One region of the Anaerostipes faecis genome, then DNA from elsewhere that is predicted to be linked to it. Evidence: predicted binding sites of a transcription regulator. Region 1 holds the regulator's gene; each other region holds the start of a gene.
What was found. The regulator Rex, encoded in region 1, represses fermentation and respiration genes when NADH is low (regulators of the CRP and FNR family bind a similar motif). The targets are predictions, from matches to a motif close to ATTGTTAANTANTTAACAAT.
Positions count from the first base shown of each region.

Region 2: the regulator Rex is predicted to act here: its motif matches at 3,821-3,840, upstream of QGT46_RS07125 (4Fe-4S dicluster domain-containing protein).
Region 3: the regulator Rex is predicted to act here: its motif matches at 3,391-3,410, upstream of QGT46_RS11825 (glycerol dehydrogenase).

Region 1 covers NZ_CAJSYK010000012.1:86,845-92,860, reverse strand. The annotation lists gene alr (alanine racemase) at 1-977, opposite strand, end outside; gene QGT46_RS09825 (NAD(P)H-hydrate dehydratase) at 961-2,442, opposite strand; gene acpS (holo-ACP synthase) at 2,439-2,801, opposite strand; gene QGT46_RS09815 (redox-sensing transcriptional repressor Rex) at 2,818-3,477, opposite strand; gene QGT46_RS09810 (ABC-F family ATP-binding cassette domain-containing protein) at 3,630-5,540, shown strand; gene QGT46_RS09805 (hypothetical protein) at 5,736-6,016, opposite strand, start outside.
Region 2 covers NZ_CAJSYK010000008.1:21,931-27,946, forward strand. The annotation lists gene QGT46_RS07120 (DNA translocase FtsK) at 1-2,156, opposite strand, end outside; gene QGT46_RS07125 (4Fe-4S dicluster domain-containing protein) at 2,317-3,804, opposite strand; gene QGT46_RS07130 (ClpP family protease) at 3,934-4,584, opposite strand; gene QGT46_RS07135 (pyruvate carboxylase) at 4,667-6,016, opposite strand, start outside.
Region 3 covers NZ_CAJSYK010000017.1:26,514-32,529, reverse strand. The annotation lists gene QGT46_RS11845 (DUF1848 domain-containing protein) at 1-336, shown strand, start outside; gene QGT46_RS11840 (TetR/AcrR family transcriptional regulator C-terminal domain-containing protein) at 347-901, shown strand; gene fucO (lactaldehyde reductase) at 1,028-2,176, shown strand; gene QGT46_RS11830 (phosphatidylinositol-specific phospholipase C/glycerophosphodiester phosphodiesterase family protein) at 2,242-3,288, opposite strand; gene QGT46_RS11825 (glycerol dehydrogenase) at 3,516-4,598, shown strand; gene QGT46_RS11820 (TIGR01906 family membrane protein) at 4,595-5,224, opposite strand; gene yaaA (peroxide stress protein YaaA) at 5,270-6,016, shown strand, end outside; gene QGT46_RS11810 (TspO/MBR family protein) at 6,016-6,016, opposite strand, start outside.

The DNA of each region.
Region 1 (6,016 bases):
TCGATATCGGTCACGTCCACCATAAACTGATCCATGCAGATCCTTCCAATAATCGGCGCATACTGTCCCCGGATAATGACCCTTCCCCTGGAAGATAAGGCCCTCGGATAGCCGTCAGCGTAACCTACCGGTATCGTCGCGATCCTGGTCTTCCTGTCCGTAACGAACGTTGAGCCGTAACTGACCCCTTCTCCCGGTCCCACTTCCTTTACATGGATCACATGGCTGATCAGGGAAAGTGCCGGCTTTAAATCAATGGCCGACTTATCCACTTCTTCGGATGGGTACAGTCCATAGGTGATGATGCCGGAGCGCACCATATCCATGCGGCATTCACAAAGGTCCATGATGGCTGCGCTGTTGGAGACGTGCTTGACCGGGATCTTGATCCCTTTTTCTTCAATCTTTGAGACAAACTGATCAAACAGTTCCTTCTGGTGTCTGGCTGATGTCTTCTCCTCCTCGTCCGCACATGCAAAATGAGTAAAAATCCCCTGGATCTTAATATTCGGAAGCTTCCGGATACGCTGTACCTGCCCGACAGATTCTTCCGTGGGCTTAAAACCGATCCTGTTCATTCCGGTATCCACTTTGATATGTATCTTGGCTTCCTTCTTCATCGTAACCGCAAATTTAGAGATCGCCTCCGCCATCTCATAAGAAAATACCGTCTGTTCAATTTCGTGCTGGATCAAAGAAGCATACTGATATTCCGAAGTATATCCAAGAATTAAGATCGGTTTTGTGATCCCCTGTTTTCTCAGTGCGATCCCTTCCTCAATGATCGCCACCGCAAAACCGTCGACGCCGATCTTATTCAATGCCTTCGCCACCGGGACTGCCCCGTGTCCGTAGCCGTCGGCCTTGATCACCGGCATGATCTTTGTATCCGGCCCCACAATTTTCTTTATCTCGCTGATATTTTGGCAGATCGCATCCAGGTCGATGGCTGCATATACTCTATAATATTGATTCATTGCTGATTCCTCCTAAAACACTGCTGACCGCGTCGATGATGTCTGATGCCAGCATGCTGTCGTATCCCAAAATTTCTGCAGCATGGTCTCCTGCAAGCCCGTGGACATAGACGCCCAGAACCGCAGCTTCCAAACATCCCATGCCTCTCCCGAGGAGACTTGCGATCATGCCGCTTAACACGTCTCCGCTCCCCCCTGTGGCCATTCCGTTGTTGCCGCTGCTGTTATAATAAACGGGCCGGTCGGCTGACACTACGAGCGTCGCCGCATCCTTCAGCACAGCAGTGCCGCGGAATCTGTCCGAAAGCCTCTGCCCCGCATCCGTCAAACTTTCTTTCACCTGCTCTGCGGATATTTCAAGAAGCCTTGCAGCTTCCAGGAGATGCGGTGTGAGAACACACCCTGCCGGATAATCGATCTCCATTCCATAACGGCTGACCGTATTCAGGCCGTCGGCATCCAGCAAAAGAGGTTTCTTTCCACACTGTAAAACCTCTTCCAATAATTCTTTGGTCCGCTCTGAGACTCCCATTCCAGGTCCGAATAAGATACAGTCACACCATTCAAGGGCTTTTTTTACATTCTCATATGTTCCGAACAGTACTTCCGGAAGCATAGACTGCAGAATCGGACGGTTGGCTTCACAGGAAATCACCTTTACCAGTCCGCTGCCCATGCGCAGAGCACTCTTTGCCGAAAAAAAAGCAGCCCCTGACATCGTCTCATTTCCTGCTATGATCAGGACTTTTCCGTAGGTGCCCTTGTGAGAATCCGCAAAACGGCCCGGAAGCCTCTTTAGATCTTCCCTGTCGTATGTGAATCCCCCTGCATGCTTCTTTAAAACGGAATCAAAGAAACCTATCTTTTCTACATACAGCCGTCCCGCATATTCTCTTCCCGGATAGAGCAGATGTCCTGCCTTGGGCCCGCCGAACGTCACCGTAGCGTCTGCCCTGACGGCGCATCCAAGGACTTTCCCCGTATCCCCGCTGATGCCGGAGGGAATATCGACCGACATGACTCTGGCTCTGCTTTCATTGATCCTCTCCACAACGGTCCGATATATCCCCGCTATCTCCCTGGAAAGGCCTACGCCGAACATTCCTTCCAAAATCCAGTCATAGCCGTTATAATCTATTTCTTTTTTTTGCTCATACCCAAGACGGGTAAGGATATCATACTGCGTCTTTAAATCTCCGGATGCCTTGGACAGCTCCCCCACGACTGTGAAATCCACAGAATATCCTTCCTCCAGAAGGATTCTGGCCGCAGCCAGCGCATCTCCCCCGTTATTTCCGCATCCTGCCACAGAAAGTATCCTGTCACTTTTTCTGACCGTTTCCATGAGCCTTCGGGCAATTTTTTCGCTGGCCCGCTCCATCAGCACAAGACCCGGCATTCCGATCTGCTGTATGGTCTCTTTATCAACATCCTGCATTTCCTGATTTTTCAAAACATATTTCATAGACACTCTCCTATGACAAAAGCCTGTGCCAGCCCCCCTGTGTTCGTAACCGACACATGAAATTTCGTAATCTGCATATCCGATGCCAGCTTTTCGGCTCTGCCTGTCAGTTTCACATAAGGCGCTCCTTTTGAATCCCGGAACACTCCGATCTCATAGGGCTCCAATCCGAAGAAGCCGGTTCCAAATACTTTGGAAACGGCTTCTTTAACTGCAAAATTACCAGCAAGAGTCGTACTGTTTAAACCTGCGTATGCCAGTTCCTCTTCTGAAAAAATCCGGCTTAGGCGGTTCTTTCTCTCCACCATCTTCTGTACCCGCCCGATTTCTATCAGGTCAGTTCCTATACCGACAATCATGGCGTTCCTCCCGTCTTTACTCCGCGCCCTCGCCGTCTTCCCTGCTGTGAATATTGTAAGTCAGCGTCATGAGACTTTCTGCCAGATGGACATTCTCCACGGTCACACTGTCTGGCAGCGTGAGATCCACAGGAGCAAAGTTCCAAAATCCTTTGATGCCCCAGGACACAAGATCTTTGGCAATCTTCGGCGCCTGGTCCTGCGGAAGCGTGAGGGCTGCGATCTTGATCTCATGATTCTTTATAAACTCTTCCATATCGTCAATATCGTGCACTTCTACTCCGTGCACCGTGATGCCGATCAGCTTCGGATTTACATCGAACAGTGCGATCACCTGAAAACCAATGCTGTTATTGTTGAAATCCTGATAATTGGCCAATGCCTGCCCCAGATTTCCGGCACCGACAATGATCATCTGATTGCTCTTGTCAAGCCCCAGGATCTTGCCGATCTCCACGTAAAGGTTTTCTACATTGTAACCGTATCCCTGCTGCCCGAAACCTCCAAAGTTATTCAGGTCCTGTCGGATCTGGGATGCAGTTACTTTCATTCTCTCGCTCAGCTCTTTGGATGAGATCCTCGTAATATTTTTTGCTTTCAAAGCCCCCAAATAACGGTAATATCTAGGTAATCTCTTTATAACTGCCGGTGATATATTCTTATCCATTGATGACATTATTACCCTCCCACTTATTTTATTAACTACTCAAATTAAATAAATTATATAAGATTGTCTAATAACTGTCAAACTTTTCGGTGCGTTTTTTCAGAAATTATGTTATGCTTAAAAGGAATTTTTACAGCTTAGAAATTTTGAAGGAGTGCACTATGGTTTTATCTTGTCAGAATATACATAAAACATTTGTCGACCAGGAAGTCCTGAAAGGAATTTCCTTTCATATCAATGAGAAGGACCGGCTCGCCGTCATCGGCTTAAACGGCGCCGGAAAGTCCACCCTGCTCAAGATCATCATGGATCAGATGACACCCGACGAAGGGGAGATCCACAAAAAGAAGGACGCCGATATCGGCTATCTCGCACAGCATCAGGACCATACTTCTTCCCGCACCATTTATGAAGAGCTTTTGACCATAAAACAAGATGTGATCGAACTGGACAAAAAACTCCGCTCTCTGGAGCATATGATGAAGCATTTAAGCGGCGCAGAGCTCGAAGAAAAGATGGAGGAATACACCAGGACCACTCATTTATTTGAACAGAAAAACGGTTTTGCCTATGAAAGTGAGATCGCAGGAATCTTAAAAGGACTCGGGTTTAAAGAGGAAGACTTTCAAAAAATGATTGAGACACTGTCCGGAGGACAAAAGACAAGGGTAGCTCTCGGAAAACTTCTGCTGATGAAGCCCGAGATTCTTCTCCTGGATGAGCCTACCAATCATCTGGATGTTGAGTCAATCCAATGGCTGGAAAACTATTTAAGCCACTATGAGGGCGCTGTCATCCTGGTCTCCCATGACCGGTATTTCCTGGACAAGATCGTCAACAAGGTGATGGAGATCGAGGCGGGGCATGCGATGCTCTTTGACGGCAACTACACTTCTTTTATTAAGAAAAGGGATCAGGTAAAGGCGATCCGCTTAAAGGAGTACGAAAACCAGCAGCAGGAGATCCGGCACCAGAAGGCGGTCATCGAAAAACTAAAGCAGTTTAACCGGGAAAAATCCATCCGCCGGGCCGAGAGCCGTGAAAAGATGCTGAACAAAATTGATGTCATCGAAAAGCCTGTGGAGATCGACGGGAAAATGCGCTTTGCTATCGAACCGTCGGTTGTCAGCGGAAACGATGTCTTAACGGTGGAACATCTGGAAAAAAGTTTCGGGCCGCATACGCTGTTTTCCGATATAAATTTTGAAATATTCCGCGGCGAGCGCGTGGCATTGATCGGCGCCAATGGAACCGGAAAGACTACGATGTTGAAAATCATCTGCAAACAAATGCCTAAAAACAAAGGACTGATCAGGCTCGGTTCCCAAGTATCCATCGGATATTACGACCAGGCACAGGACAACCTGCATCCGGATAAGACAATCTTCGAGGAGATATCTGATTCCTTTCCGGAACTGACCAACACAAAAATCAGAAATACACTGGCCGCTTTCCTTTTTAAGGGAGAAGATGTATTTAAACTTGTTTCTTCCTTAAGCGGTGGGGAAAAGGGGCGGGTATCTCTTGCGAAACTTATGTTATCCCATGCCAATTTCCTGATTCTTGACGAGCCTACCAACCACTTGGACATTCACTCCAAGGAAATCCTGGAATCCGCCCTGACCCAATACACAGGCACGGTTCTTTACGTATCCCATGACCGGTATTTCATAAACAAAACGGCTACAAGAATTCTTGAACTCTCTCCGAAAGACGGTCTTCACTCTTATCCGGGTGACTACCAGCACTATCTTTTAGAAAAGGAAAAGGAAGGCACGAAAGAGGTACAGGATGCTGAAACTGAGTCTGTATCCGATACGAAGCTGATCTGGCAGAAGCAAAAGGAGAAAGACGCAAAACGGCGGAAAAGAGAAAACCGCCTGAAAAAAATAGAACAGGAAATCGAGGAACTGGAGGCGGAAAACACAAAACTTGACGAAGAAATGTGCCTGCCGGAGAACGCAGTCAATACAAAGAAACTGCTGGAACTCTCCACTGGAAAAGCCCGGAATGAGGAACATCTGGAAACCCTTTATGAAGAATGGGAGACCTTGTCAGAAGAAACCGAGTGAAAATGCCATGGTATTTTTACAAATATTTGTTATAATAGACTAAGTACCATAATCTCTCGGAATCCTGAGTGATTATTATCGGCAACAGCCGAGAAACGTACTTTGAAAAGTAAATATTATTTAAAACAGAAAAAGAACATAGAAAATAGACATAACTGTCGCTATGCCTGAAAAATGGTGTATAATAGTAAAGGATTATGCCACATCTAAAATCAACTTTCTCAGGGTGGATTCATAGGGCAAATCCCAAGCATCCAAGTGCTGCAGCATAAGGATGTGATATAGGCGGCAGTACCACATCTTAGTTGAGCGGTGCCTGCCGCTTTCTAATTGAAAGTCTATTTTCTCACGTTTATTCGAACGTTCAGCTGAAGTTCTGGCATTGTATTCCAGTTTCCATTCTTTACTGTCACGAGGCGGGAAATTGATGAATCTTGGATTATCTTTCATTGCAAGATGGACGGTTCTCCCATATT
Region 2 (6,016 bases), on a different contig from region 1:
TCAAAATATTCATCTCTGTCTGCCGAAACAGATGCCTTTACACTGGCCGTTTCGATCTTTTCTTTGATCTCACTGCCGTAGTCATCTTCAATGTTCTGGCTCTTTAAGAAGTCTACGACACGTCCCACTTCCTCATCGCTTATAAACGCTCCCTGAACCCGGACCGGCTTCTGGTATCCTGCCGGATAAAAGAGCATATCTCCTTTGCCTAAGAGCTTCTCCGCTCCGTTCATGTCGATGATCGTACGGGAATCCACCCCGGAGGACACAGAAAATGCGATCCTCGAAGGGACATTGGCCTTGATCAGTCCTGTGATGACATTGACAGACGGTCTCTGGGTGGCGATGATCAGATGAATACCTGCGGCTCTGGCAAGCTGGGAAAGCCTTACGATCGCATCCTCTACCTCACCCGGCGCAACCATCATAAGATCCGCAAGCTCGTCCACAATAATGACGATCTGAGGCAGCGGCTGGAAGTCCTCGCCCTCCATTCCCTTTTCCTTCATCTCTTTTACTTTTTCATTATATCCGGTCAGGTTCCTTACATTGACATCCGCAAACTTCTTATAGCGGTCTCCCATCTCCATAACCGCCCAGTTAAGTGCGCTGGATGCCTGCTTCGGATCTGTGACCACTGGGATGAGAAGATGTGGGATTCCCTGATATGTACTTAGCTCCACGACTTTCGGATCGATCATGATCAGCTTCACATCGTTGGGGCTTGCTTTATATAAAATACTCATGATCAGCGTATTGATACACACTGATTTTCCGGAACCTGTGGCACCTGCAATCAAAAGGTGAGGCATCTTTGCAATGTCTGAGATAATCACCTTTCCGGCCAGATTCTTTCCTACCGCAAACGCGATGTTGGAAGAGAACCGTTTAAAGTCATTATTTTCAATCAGATCCCGGAACATGACCACCTGATTGGTCTTATTAGGCACCTCGATGCCCACTGCCGCCTTGCCCGGGATCGGAGCTTCGATCCGTATGTCCGGGGCTGCCAGATTCAGTTTAATATCGTCGGAAAGCCCGACGATCTTGCTGACCTTCACTCCCTGCTCCGGCTGAAGTTCAAACCGGGTAACAGAAGGCCCGCAGCTGATATCTGTAATCGTCACGTTGACGCCGAAGTTTCTCAACGTCTGCTCCAGTTTCAGGGCTGTCTTTTTAAGTTCTGCCTGGCTGTTTCCTCCTGCCTTCTTTCCCTTTTTCAGCAGAGTCACCGGCGGAAACACATAATCCCCCTCCTCAAGCGCAGAAGGATGTATGGAGATCTCCGGCATAGGTTCGGGCTCTGACTTCTCTCTGTTCACAAAAGATCTTTTGCTTGGCTTCAGTTCCGGCTCCTCCGGCAGAACCTCCTCATCGGCCTGTCCGATCATCTCATCTAAATCAAACGGCTTCTCCGGTTCTTTTGCCGGTTCTTCCGGCATCAGGGTCAGGTCATCCAGTACTTGTGACTGTTTCTCCCTCCTTTTCAGCTTTAAGTCGGGGAGTTTTGGAGTCTTGATCCTGGATGTCTGCCTGTCCTCTTTTTCCTTTGTCTTTCTCTTTTCAGCTGTTTTCGTCTTCTTTCCTGAAGTCCGTTCGGGTACGAAAAATGCTGCCACACGCTTTACAAAGGAGAGTAGTGATCTCTCGGTGATCAGTATCATAGAAATTGCTGTCAAAAAAAACACGACAACATAACTGCCTGCCAGTCCCAGCTCCTTATACAGAAAACTAGCGATGACACCTCCGACCACGCCGCCTCCCGCATGATGTTCCGATCCGTACCGATATAGCACTCCTGCATCAGACATACGGATGTCTGTCGCCATCTGCCATATCGCCGCAGTCATGCACAGGAGCAGAACAATAAAAAAAGACTTCTTTACCGAGATGCTGCTGTACTGATTGGAGATCAGCAGAAGGATCATGATCAATATAACAATAGGGGCAGCATAGTGAACACCGCCCAGTACTCCGAACAGCGCGGAACTTACCGTGTTTCCCACTTTCCCGCAGAGTCCGAAATTACTCAAAAATAAAAAAAGACAAACTGCAAAACTTAACAGAACCGCAATTTCCTGATAGAAGCCTGCAAAGTCTTTTTGCTTTTTCTTCTTTCGTGCTGTGTTTCTTCTCTTTCTTTTTTTTGCTGCCATTCTTCTGGAATCTCTTTTCTTCTTATATTTAATGCTCAACAACCCTTTATCAAAAGAGTTATATGCCTATTTTACAATTAACCTAAATAAATGTAAAGAGCCTGGGCAGAACTCTTTGGTTCCGTTCAGACTCTTTTGTATCTCTGAAATATAATGAATATCAGTATTTTGCTGTCTCAGGCGGAATGAACTGCTCTGCTTCATTCACGAACTTTTTAACCTGTACACCCGCTTTGACTACCGGGATATTGGTTCCGGCTCCGGCAACGCACCCTCCCGGGCATCCCATTCCTTCGATCAGGTAGCCGTTCTTCTTGCCGGCTTTTGCCTGAAGGAGCATCTTCTTGCACTCTGCGAGTCCTTCCACGTGGTCAATCTTCACATCTACTCCCGGATGGTATTCTTTCACACATGCTTCGATAGCCGCGGCAACACCGCTTGCAACTGCATATCCGCGTCCTGCACCGAACGCATCGTTCATCTCGACTTCTTTGTCGTAAGTACTGAAATCAATATCCTTGGCGGTAAACATGCCATCCAATTCTTCAAATGTAATGACGAAGTCCACTTCACTTCTGACAGATTTCCTGGAAGCTTCCAGTTTTTTAGCCACACAAGGGCCGACGAACACGATCTTTGCATTCTTGTTGGTCTGTCTTGCAGCTCTGGCTGTTGCCACCATCGGGGTGAGTGAATTTGATATCTGGTCGATCAGTTCAGGGAAGTACTTTTTCCCGAGCATAGACCAGGACGGACAGCAGGAGGTCAAAAGGAACGGCACCTCTCCTGTGACAACTCCATGTGCATAGTGATCCGCTTCTTCCAGAGCACCTGCATCCGCTCCCACTGCCACTTCCCATACATCGGCAAATCCGATGTCCAGCAGTGCGGCCTTCACCTTGGCAGGTGTTGCCTTCGGTCCAAACTGACCAACAAAAGCAGGGGCCAGGATGGCGATGACTTCGTTGCCCTCATTCATGGCTTTGATCAGCTGATAGATCTGTGACTTGTCTGCGATGGCTCCAAACGGACAGTTGACCATGCACATACCGCAGGATACACACTTGTCCGGATTGATGGTAGCGCGTCCGGCATAGTCGGTTTCGATCGCTCCCACGCCACAGGCAACTTCACACGGTCTTTTTCTCTCATGGATCGCACTGTATGGGCAAACCTTCTGGCACTGTCCGCACTTAATGCACTTTTCCTGATCGATGTAGGAATATCCGTCCACAAAGCTGATGGCATTTTTCGGACATACTTCCATACATGGATGTGCCATACATCCCTGACACTCTCCTCCTACGATGAATGCTCTGTCCTTGCAGGCGTTGCACGCTGCCGGGATCACCTGCAAAAGCGGCGGCTCGTAGTATTTTTCCGCAATGTTGCTCTGTTTGATTCCTTTTGTTATTCTTGCAGGCTTATCAGCAGGTCTTAAAGACATCCCCATGGCAAGACGGATTCTCTCTCCTACCACTGCCCTTTCACGATAAATACTGTCGCGGTATGTCGGCAGCTCACCTTTCACTAATTCGTACGGCAGATCCTCAATTTCTTCAAGGTCTCTTTGTTCATAGGCAAATTTAGCAATCTCTGTAAATACCTTTTTTCTGATCTCTCGGACCGGGGTCTCAATTCCTCTCATAGCTCCTCCTTTAATGTTCGTTAAAATAAAAACAATCTATTATCATTCTACACTACTTTTATCCGAAATTAAAGGATTTTTTTGCTTTTTTTGTACTTTATTCTGTACACCGAAACCCCCGGTTTTCTCTCAGTTTTCCGAGGTATTTTGTACGAGTTCCTGAAGCTTTGCAAAGGCTTCGCTCATGCCTCCGATTTCATTGATGAGACCCAGCTCCACCGCCTGTTCTCCCTCCAATATGGTCCCTGCGTCCTTCACCTGCTCTCCGATGTGGAGCATCAGCTCTTCTACCTTGTCTTTTGTGATATCAGAGTGGTCGCTGATAAACCTTGTAATGCGGTCCTGGATCTTCTCAATATTGCGGTAGCTCTGAAGCACACCGATAAAAGTACCGCCGGACCGCACTGGGTGGATCATCATTGTTGCACTTTTAACAATAAAAGAATAGTCGGAAGAGACTGCAAGGGGCACACCGATGGAATGGCTTCCTCCCAATACAAGAGTTACTGTGGGTTTGCTCAGGGAAGCGATCATCTCTGCGAGCGCCAGACCGCATTCCACATCGCCTCCGACCGTATTGATCAGGATCAGGATTCCTTTGATATCATCAGAATACTCTGCTCTTGCCAGCGCCGGGATCATATGCTCATATTTGGTTGTCTTGGAATTCTGGGCTGACAGCTGGTGCCCCTCGATCTCTCCAATGACCGTCATCACGTGGATACCGCCCAAATCCAATTCTCCGATATCTTTTATTTCATTTCTTTGATCTTCATTCATATCGACATCCTCACTTTGATTTAATAAAAAAAGGAAGAAGCGCAGTGCTTCTCCCTTTTATTGTCTGTCATAATGAGAAAGATTATTCTTCTTCGATTTCAAAAGATACAAGCAGATCTTCCTGATTAACCTGTTCGCCTTCTTTGACGTAGATCTTATCTACCTTGCCGTTGACCTTGGATACGACAGTTGTTTCCATCTTCATCGCTTCCACGGTAAGCAGCGGCATGTTCACAGTTACCGGATCTCCCTCTTTTACGAGGACTTTTCCGACGGTTCCCGGGATTGTTGAGCCTAAATGTGCCGAATTGCTCTTATCCGCCTTGATCCTGTGGTCTGCCTTGACTTCCAGGTTGCGGTCTAAGATCTTCACCTCACGCATGGAACCGTTGACCTCGAATTCCAGCAGACGGTATCCGTTCTCATCCGGTTCTGACATATCCACAAATTTGATGATCAGGTCTTTTCCTTCTCCGATGGTCAGTGTCGTCTCCTCACCCTTTCTCAGCCCGTAGAAATACACATGGCTTTCCAGCCTTGTGACATCATTGTATGCCTCAAAATGTCTGCAGTAATCCTCATATACTTTCGGATACATAGCATAACTGATGGCTTTGCGGTGGAGCGTCTTTTCGTCTTCCATTGTATCAACATAGAAGAACTCCTTGAGCCCTTTCTTGATCTGGTCGAAGTCTTCCGGAGGAATCAGGCTTCCCGGACGGACGGTGATCGGTTCTTTGCCTTTCAGCACAATATCCTGAAGTTCCTTCGGGAATCCGCCTTCCGGCTGTCCGATCATACCTTCAAAATATTCGACCACTGAATCAGGATAAGATAAGCCTTTGCCCTCTGTCAGGATATTTTCTTTGGTCAGGCCGTTTTTAAACATAAAGATGGCAAAGTCTCCCACGACTTTAGAAGAAGGCGTAACCTTCACGATATTTCCAAGCAGATCATTGGCGTCTTTGTACAGACTCTTGATCTCTTCAAAATCCTCCGCGGCTCCCATCTCTTTTACCTGAGCCAGCAGATTGGAGTACTGTCCTCCCGGAATCTCATACTTGTAGATCTCTGTATTCGGAGCGTCCATGCCGCTTTCAAACTGTTTATAAACCGGTCTCAGTCTCTCATAGTACTGGCTTAATTCTGTGAGTTCATCCGGAACTAATCCTGTATCCCTCTCACTTCCCCTGAGAGCCTCTGCGAGAGAGTTCATGGACGGGTTGCTTGTCATGGAGCTCATAGAACCGATGGCACAGTCAACAATATCCACTCCCGCTTCCGCAGCTTTCAGCAGAGTACTGACTCCGTTTCCGGTAGAATCATGGGTGTGCAGGTTGACCGGTATGTTCAGTTCTTCTTTCAGCGTTCTGATCAGCTTTTCGGCCGCATACGGCTTCACAAGTCCGGCCATATCCTTGATGGTAAAGAT
Region 3 (6,016 bases), on a different contig from region 1:
TTTGGCATCAGGAAGGGCTGCTGTATCGACAGAGAACTTGTGGAAAAGCTCATTGGAATGAAGATTTCTGTGGACAAAGATAAAAATCAAAGGCCGGAGTGTGGATGTGCAAAGAGTTTTGACATCGGAAGTTATGATACCTGCCCGGCAGGCTGTCTTTATTGTTATGCCAGCCACAGCAGAGAAACTGTAAATCAAACTGCGGCACAGTACCGGCCGGATACCACGATGCTCTGCGGAGAGCCGGATCAATTCGATAAGATAACGGAAAGAAAAGCCGAATCCTGTGCCATTGCACAGCTGAGTTTTTTTGAGGAAAGCCTGGCGGACAAATGAGGTGAGTTTCATGGATGCATCGGAAAAAACAAAATATAAACTGGCAGGTGCCGTCAGGGAGCTGATGGCTTTTACGCCTGTGGACCGGATTACGGTAAAGCAGATCGTAGAGCGGTGTGATGTGACAAGACAGACGTTTTACAGGAATTTTAAGGACAAGTATGATCTAATCAACTGGTATTTTGATAAGCTTGCCATTGTATCCTTCCGGCAGATGGGCGTGAGCCTTACACTCAGGGAAGGACTGATCAAGAAATTTGAATTTATCAAAGGAGAACGGTGCTTCTTCACGGCAGCCTTTAAATCTGAGGATCACAATTCACTGCTCCAGCATGATTTTGATTTTATCTATGAATTTTACACCGACATTATAAAAAAGAAATATCAGAGAGAGATTCCGCCGGATATCGAGTTTCTTCTGGAAATGTACTGCCGGGGGTCCATTGCCATGACTGTACAGTGGGTAACCGGTGGGATGAAGCGGAGCACGGAGGATATGGCAGAACTGCTGGTCAGGGCCCTGCCTCCGGAACTTGCAGAGCTTTTGAACGACTTTAAAAAGTGACACTTTTAAGGAAGTGTCACTTTTTTGACATTATGGGAAATGTGTCACTTGTCTGCCTGTTCCGCCGGGAGGTAAACTGATAATGAAAGAATCACGATAAATCAAAGGTATCTCAAGGAGGTTGTTATGGCAAAGCGTATTGTATTGAATGAAACGTCCTATCACGGAAAAGGTGCGGTCCGGGAAATCGCAGCAGAAGTGGGAGCAAGAGGCTTCAAAAAGGCATTCATCTGTTCGGACCCTGACCTGGTAAAGTTCGGCGTTACGAAGAAGGTAACAGATGTATTGGACGAGGCGGGATATGAATATGAGGTTTACTCTAACATTAAACCAAATCCTACTATTGAAAATGTTCAGACAGGTGTCGCTGCATTTAAGGAGTCAGGTGCAGATTATCTGATTGCCATTGGAGGCGGATCTTCTATGGATACTTCCAAGGCTGTCGGAATCATCATTGCAAATCCGGAATTTGAAGATGTGCGGAGTCTGGAAGGCGTGGCGCCGACAAAGAATCCGTCTGTTCCGATCATCGCAGTTCCGACGACCGCGGGAACAGCAGCCGAGGTTACGATCAACTACGTTATCACAGATGTAGAAAAAAGGCGGAAATTCGTCTGTGTAGACACCCATGATATTCCGGTCATTGCCGTTATCGATCCGGACATGATGTCCTCTATGCCGAAGGGCCTGACTGCCGCAACCGGAATGGATGCCCTTACCCATGCGATCGAAGGATATACTACAAAAGATGCATGGGAAATGACAGATATGTTTCATCTGAAGGCGATTGAACTGATCGCACAGAATTTGCGGGGCGCAGTGGAAAACACAGAAGAGGGCAGAGAGGGAATGGCTCTCGGACAGTATGTGGCAGGAATGGGATTCTCAAATGTAGGACTGGGAATCGTACACTCCATGGCTCATTCACTGGGAGCAGTCTATGACACACCTCACGGTGTTGCAAATGCCATTCTTCTTCCGGCTGTCATGGAATATAATGCTGATGCCACAGGGGATAAATATAAGTACATCGCCAAGGCCATGGGTGTGGAAGGCACAAAAGACATGAGTCAGGAAGAATATAGGAAGGCTGCCGTGGACGCGGTGAGACAGCTTTCCATCGATGTGGGAATTCCACAGGATCTGAAAGAAATCGTCAAAGAAGAGGATATTCAGTTCCTTTCAGAGTCAGCGGCGGCAGATGCGTGTGCACCTGGAAATCCAAAAGACGCAGGTTTAGAAGATATTATTGCAATCTATAAATCTTTACTTTAAGAATTTACGTAAACGAAATGAAAGGACTGGCGCACGAAAAAAGTGCGGCAGTCCTTTTTGCAAGATTATTTTCCGTTTTGAATTTTATCAAAGAAATCTTTTGTCTTCAGAGAAAAAGAACATTTTTCTACCTCGGCATTTGTCAGAAAATCTGTATAAACCCCATAGACACCGAGTTTCATATATTCTTTGGCTTCATATACACTGTTGACAGTATGTGTGAAAGAATACAGGCCTGCGTCATTTAGCAGCTTCATCCGGTAATCATTGACACTGCTCACAGGGACAGTGACAGCTTCAATGCCGTTGGCAGTGCAGAACCTGATCATCCTGCTGAATGCCACATCTGTCTGCTGATAAGTGGTATAAAGGAAGTGACGGAACGGATGAACCTGTTTTATGGCATGATACATTGGCTGATTGTAAATCTGTACGATTAACCGGTCCAGAAGGTATTCTTTCTTCATTTCTTTTGCTGTCTTTACAATGACAGAGAAGTCATTTTTTGCGGCTGCGGCATCACTGTCTTTGGTGTCCGTCATAATATATGTATCAGGATATTTGTCCATCAGTTCAAAGAGTTCTTTTAGTGAGACAGGAGTGTATTTGCCGTACAGCTTAATATTTTTAAACTTGGCATAGGAAACAGGTTTGCCTCCCTTGCTCTTCGGATCACTCAAGTCTTTTCCCCAATAATGCCTTGCGACCATGACATGATCCGCAGTCTGCATCAGGTCAGCTTCAAAAACCCTGAAACCATTTTGATAGGAATTTAAAAACGCATCTTTAGAGTTGGTATACTCCTTACCATCGATCTCTCCAAGAGCATGGGCAACCGCGCGGTGTTCATACCACTGCTGTGGTTTCTTCTTTTCCTGCCCGGAATCTTTTTTCTGAGCAGACTGATGTTTGGCTTCATTTGCGGCATTCACTTTTTTCTGCCGATCCTGGTAAAAATGAAACCCAGTAAAAATCATAATCCCAAGAAAGCAAAGAAAAGACAGACGCAGTGTGATTCGTTCAAATACTGCACGGATATATCTCGGTTGATGCTTTGCTTTTTTAACGGCGTTTTTGACAGATTTTGTCTTTATCTTTATCTTGTTCAGCATGAAACCTTCCTTTGTAAAAAAGATGTAATATAATTGTAATAATTATGTTAAAAGTATTATACCATAGGAAGACCAAAAAATCAAAAGTATATCAGCAGTATGCGTGACAAAGTTTTAACATTCAGAGGTGGATTTCCGGCAGAGCTTCATGGTATAGTAAATGTATCGATGCTAGTTAACCTTTCAAATGATTCAGAAGAATCAAAGGATTCAAGGAGGAAATCACTATGGCAAGTATTATCGCAAGTCCAAGCCGTTATATCCAGGGAAAAGGTGAGATGGAAAACCTTTGTACATATGCGGAAAACTATGGAACCAACCTTTTTGTTCTGACAAGTCCGTCCGGAAGAAAAAGAGTGGAGCCTTCCATAGCAAAAGGGCAAAAAGATGCCAAGATTACATATGAAGCTTTTAACGGCGAGTGCTGTATGACAGAGATCAACCGTGTCATGGACATTTGTGAAAAGGCCGGAAGCGAAGTCATCGTCGGAATCGGCGGAGGAAAGATCCATGATACCGCAAAGGCAGTGGCTTATTACATGAAAAAGCCAGTCATCATTGTGCCGACCATTGCGTCTACCGATGCGCCTTGCAGTGCACTGTCTGTGATCTATACGGATGACGGTGTCTTTGAAAAGTACCTGTTTCTGCCGGCAAGCCCGAACATGGTGCTGGTGGACACCGACATTGTCAGCAAAGCTCCGGAACGCCTTTTAGTAGCCGGTATGGGAGATGCTCTGGCAACCTATTTTGAAGCGAGAGCCTGCAAACAGTCTGACGCATCCAACTGTGTGGGAGGAAAGATCACACGCGCGGCCATGGCACTGGCTGAACTTTGCTATGAAACTTTGATTGATGAGGGGATTGATGCGAAACTTGCTGTCCGTGAAAATATCTGCACGAAGGCAGTAGAACATATCATAGAGGCAAATACTTATCTTTCCGGAATCGGATTTGAGAGCGGCGGTCTGGCAGGGGCACATGCGATCCATAACGGCTTAACTGCAATTCCGGAAACCCATGAATTATACCATGGAGAAAAAGTAGCCTTCGGAACGCTGGTACAGCTGGTTCTGGAAGGAGCGGATCAGGATGAGATTCAGGAAGTCCTCGGATTCTGTCAGGAAGCAGAACTCCCGACTACCCTTGCAGACTTGGGAATCAAGGAAGTAAAAGAAGAACAGATCATGGAAGTAGCGCGCCTCGCATGCTCTCCGGATGACACTCTCGGCAACATGCCGTTTGAAGTGACACCGGAGGATGTATATGCGGCCATCATTGCGGCGGACGCGCTGGGAAGATATTATTAAGCTTCCTGCCTTTGGCACAGATGTCTTCCTGCGAGGAAGCAGACGGCACATAACAGAATAAGGACTGCGGCCATCAGCAGGGCGCAGTGAAGAAAGAAGGCATCCGGCAGGATGGTGATGACAGGGTCGAAAGCCTCATCGAAGATCCAGTAATCATTGGAGAAGGCCAGCTCGTGAAAAGTCACGAAGGCCTTGTCCCATCCGGCCGCCCAGACCAGAGCTCCCAAAAGGAGCGGAAGCACGGCGGCAGAGACGGATGCCTTTTTTAAGAAATGGAAATCCTTTTTTTCCCGCTTCCATAAAAGGCCTGCAGGGATTATGATAAATGAGATGATACAGGCGTATTGGAGGCCAGAGAAAATACGCTTTACATCCTGAAAGTGAATCTTTCCTTCCTCAGACATGGGAAGAGAGGGAAACTTCAGGTCTTTTTTATACAATACAGAATTATAATCAATGAGCCGGTCATAGTTTTCTCTGATCTGTTTTTCAGAGAGTCCGGATTCCCGGCTGATATGAAGAAGCTTTATATCGGCATAGTAAAGGGGCCGGAAATTCAGTGTAAATACGACCGAAAATGATATCAGGAAAATAGATAAAGAAACTGTAAGCAGAAATTGTTTCATGATGCACCGCCTTTCATGAAACCCATTATAACACAAGGAAGTACCATGATAGCGATTATTTCACCTGCAAAAAACATGAAAGTCAGGAAAGAAAAACAGCGAAAGCTGACAGAGCCTGTATTTTCAGAAAAGACAGGACAGATTTATGAAGAATTGAAAAAACTGAAGCCGTGGGAGATTGAATCTTTGATGAAGGTAAATGAAAAGATTGCAATTCAGGCTTTTTTAGATATACAGAATTTTGAAAATGGGGACGGAAGTGCGGCCCTCATGACTTATGACGGCCTGGTATTCCAGAACGTGGGCGCAGGAGATTTTACCGGGTGGGATATGAAATATGCCCAGAAGCATGTGAGAATCTTAAGCGGAATGTATGGAGTGCTGAAGCCTTTAGATGCGATTCATCCGTACCGTCTGGAGATGGGATGCAAAGTAGAAACAGCGGGACAGGGTCTGTACCGGTTTTGGGGAGATGCGATATATAAGGAGCTTTATAGAGAACAGGATCTGATCCTTAATCTGGCTTCTGAAGAGTATGCCAAAACTGTGAAAAAATATCTGGATGGGCCGGATCGTTTTGTGGACGTGGAGTTTCTCACCATGAGAGGCGGAAAACTCCGGACCATCGTGGCATGGGCCAAGATGGCCAGAGGGCAGATGGTCCGTCATATTGTAAAGAACAGGATTGACCGGCCGGAGGATATCAAAGAGTTTGACTGGGACGGATACGAGTATGAACCTTCCCTGTCTTCTGAAGCCAAGTATGTATTTATCCGGCGGGAGACTAAGCTT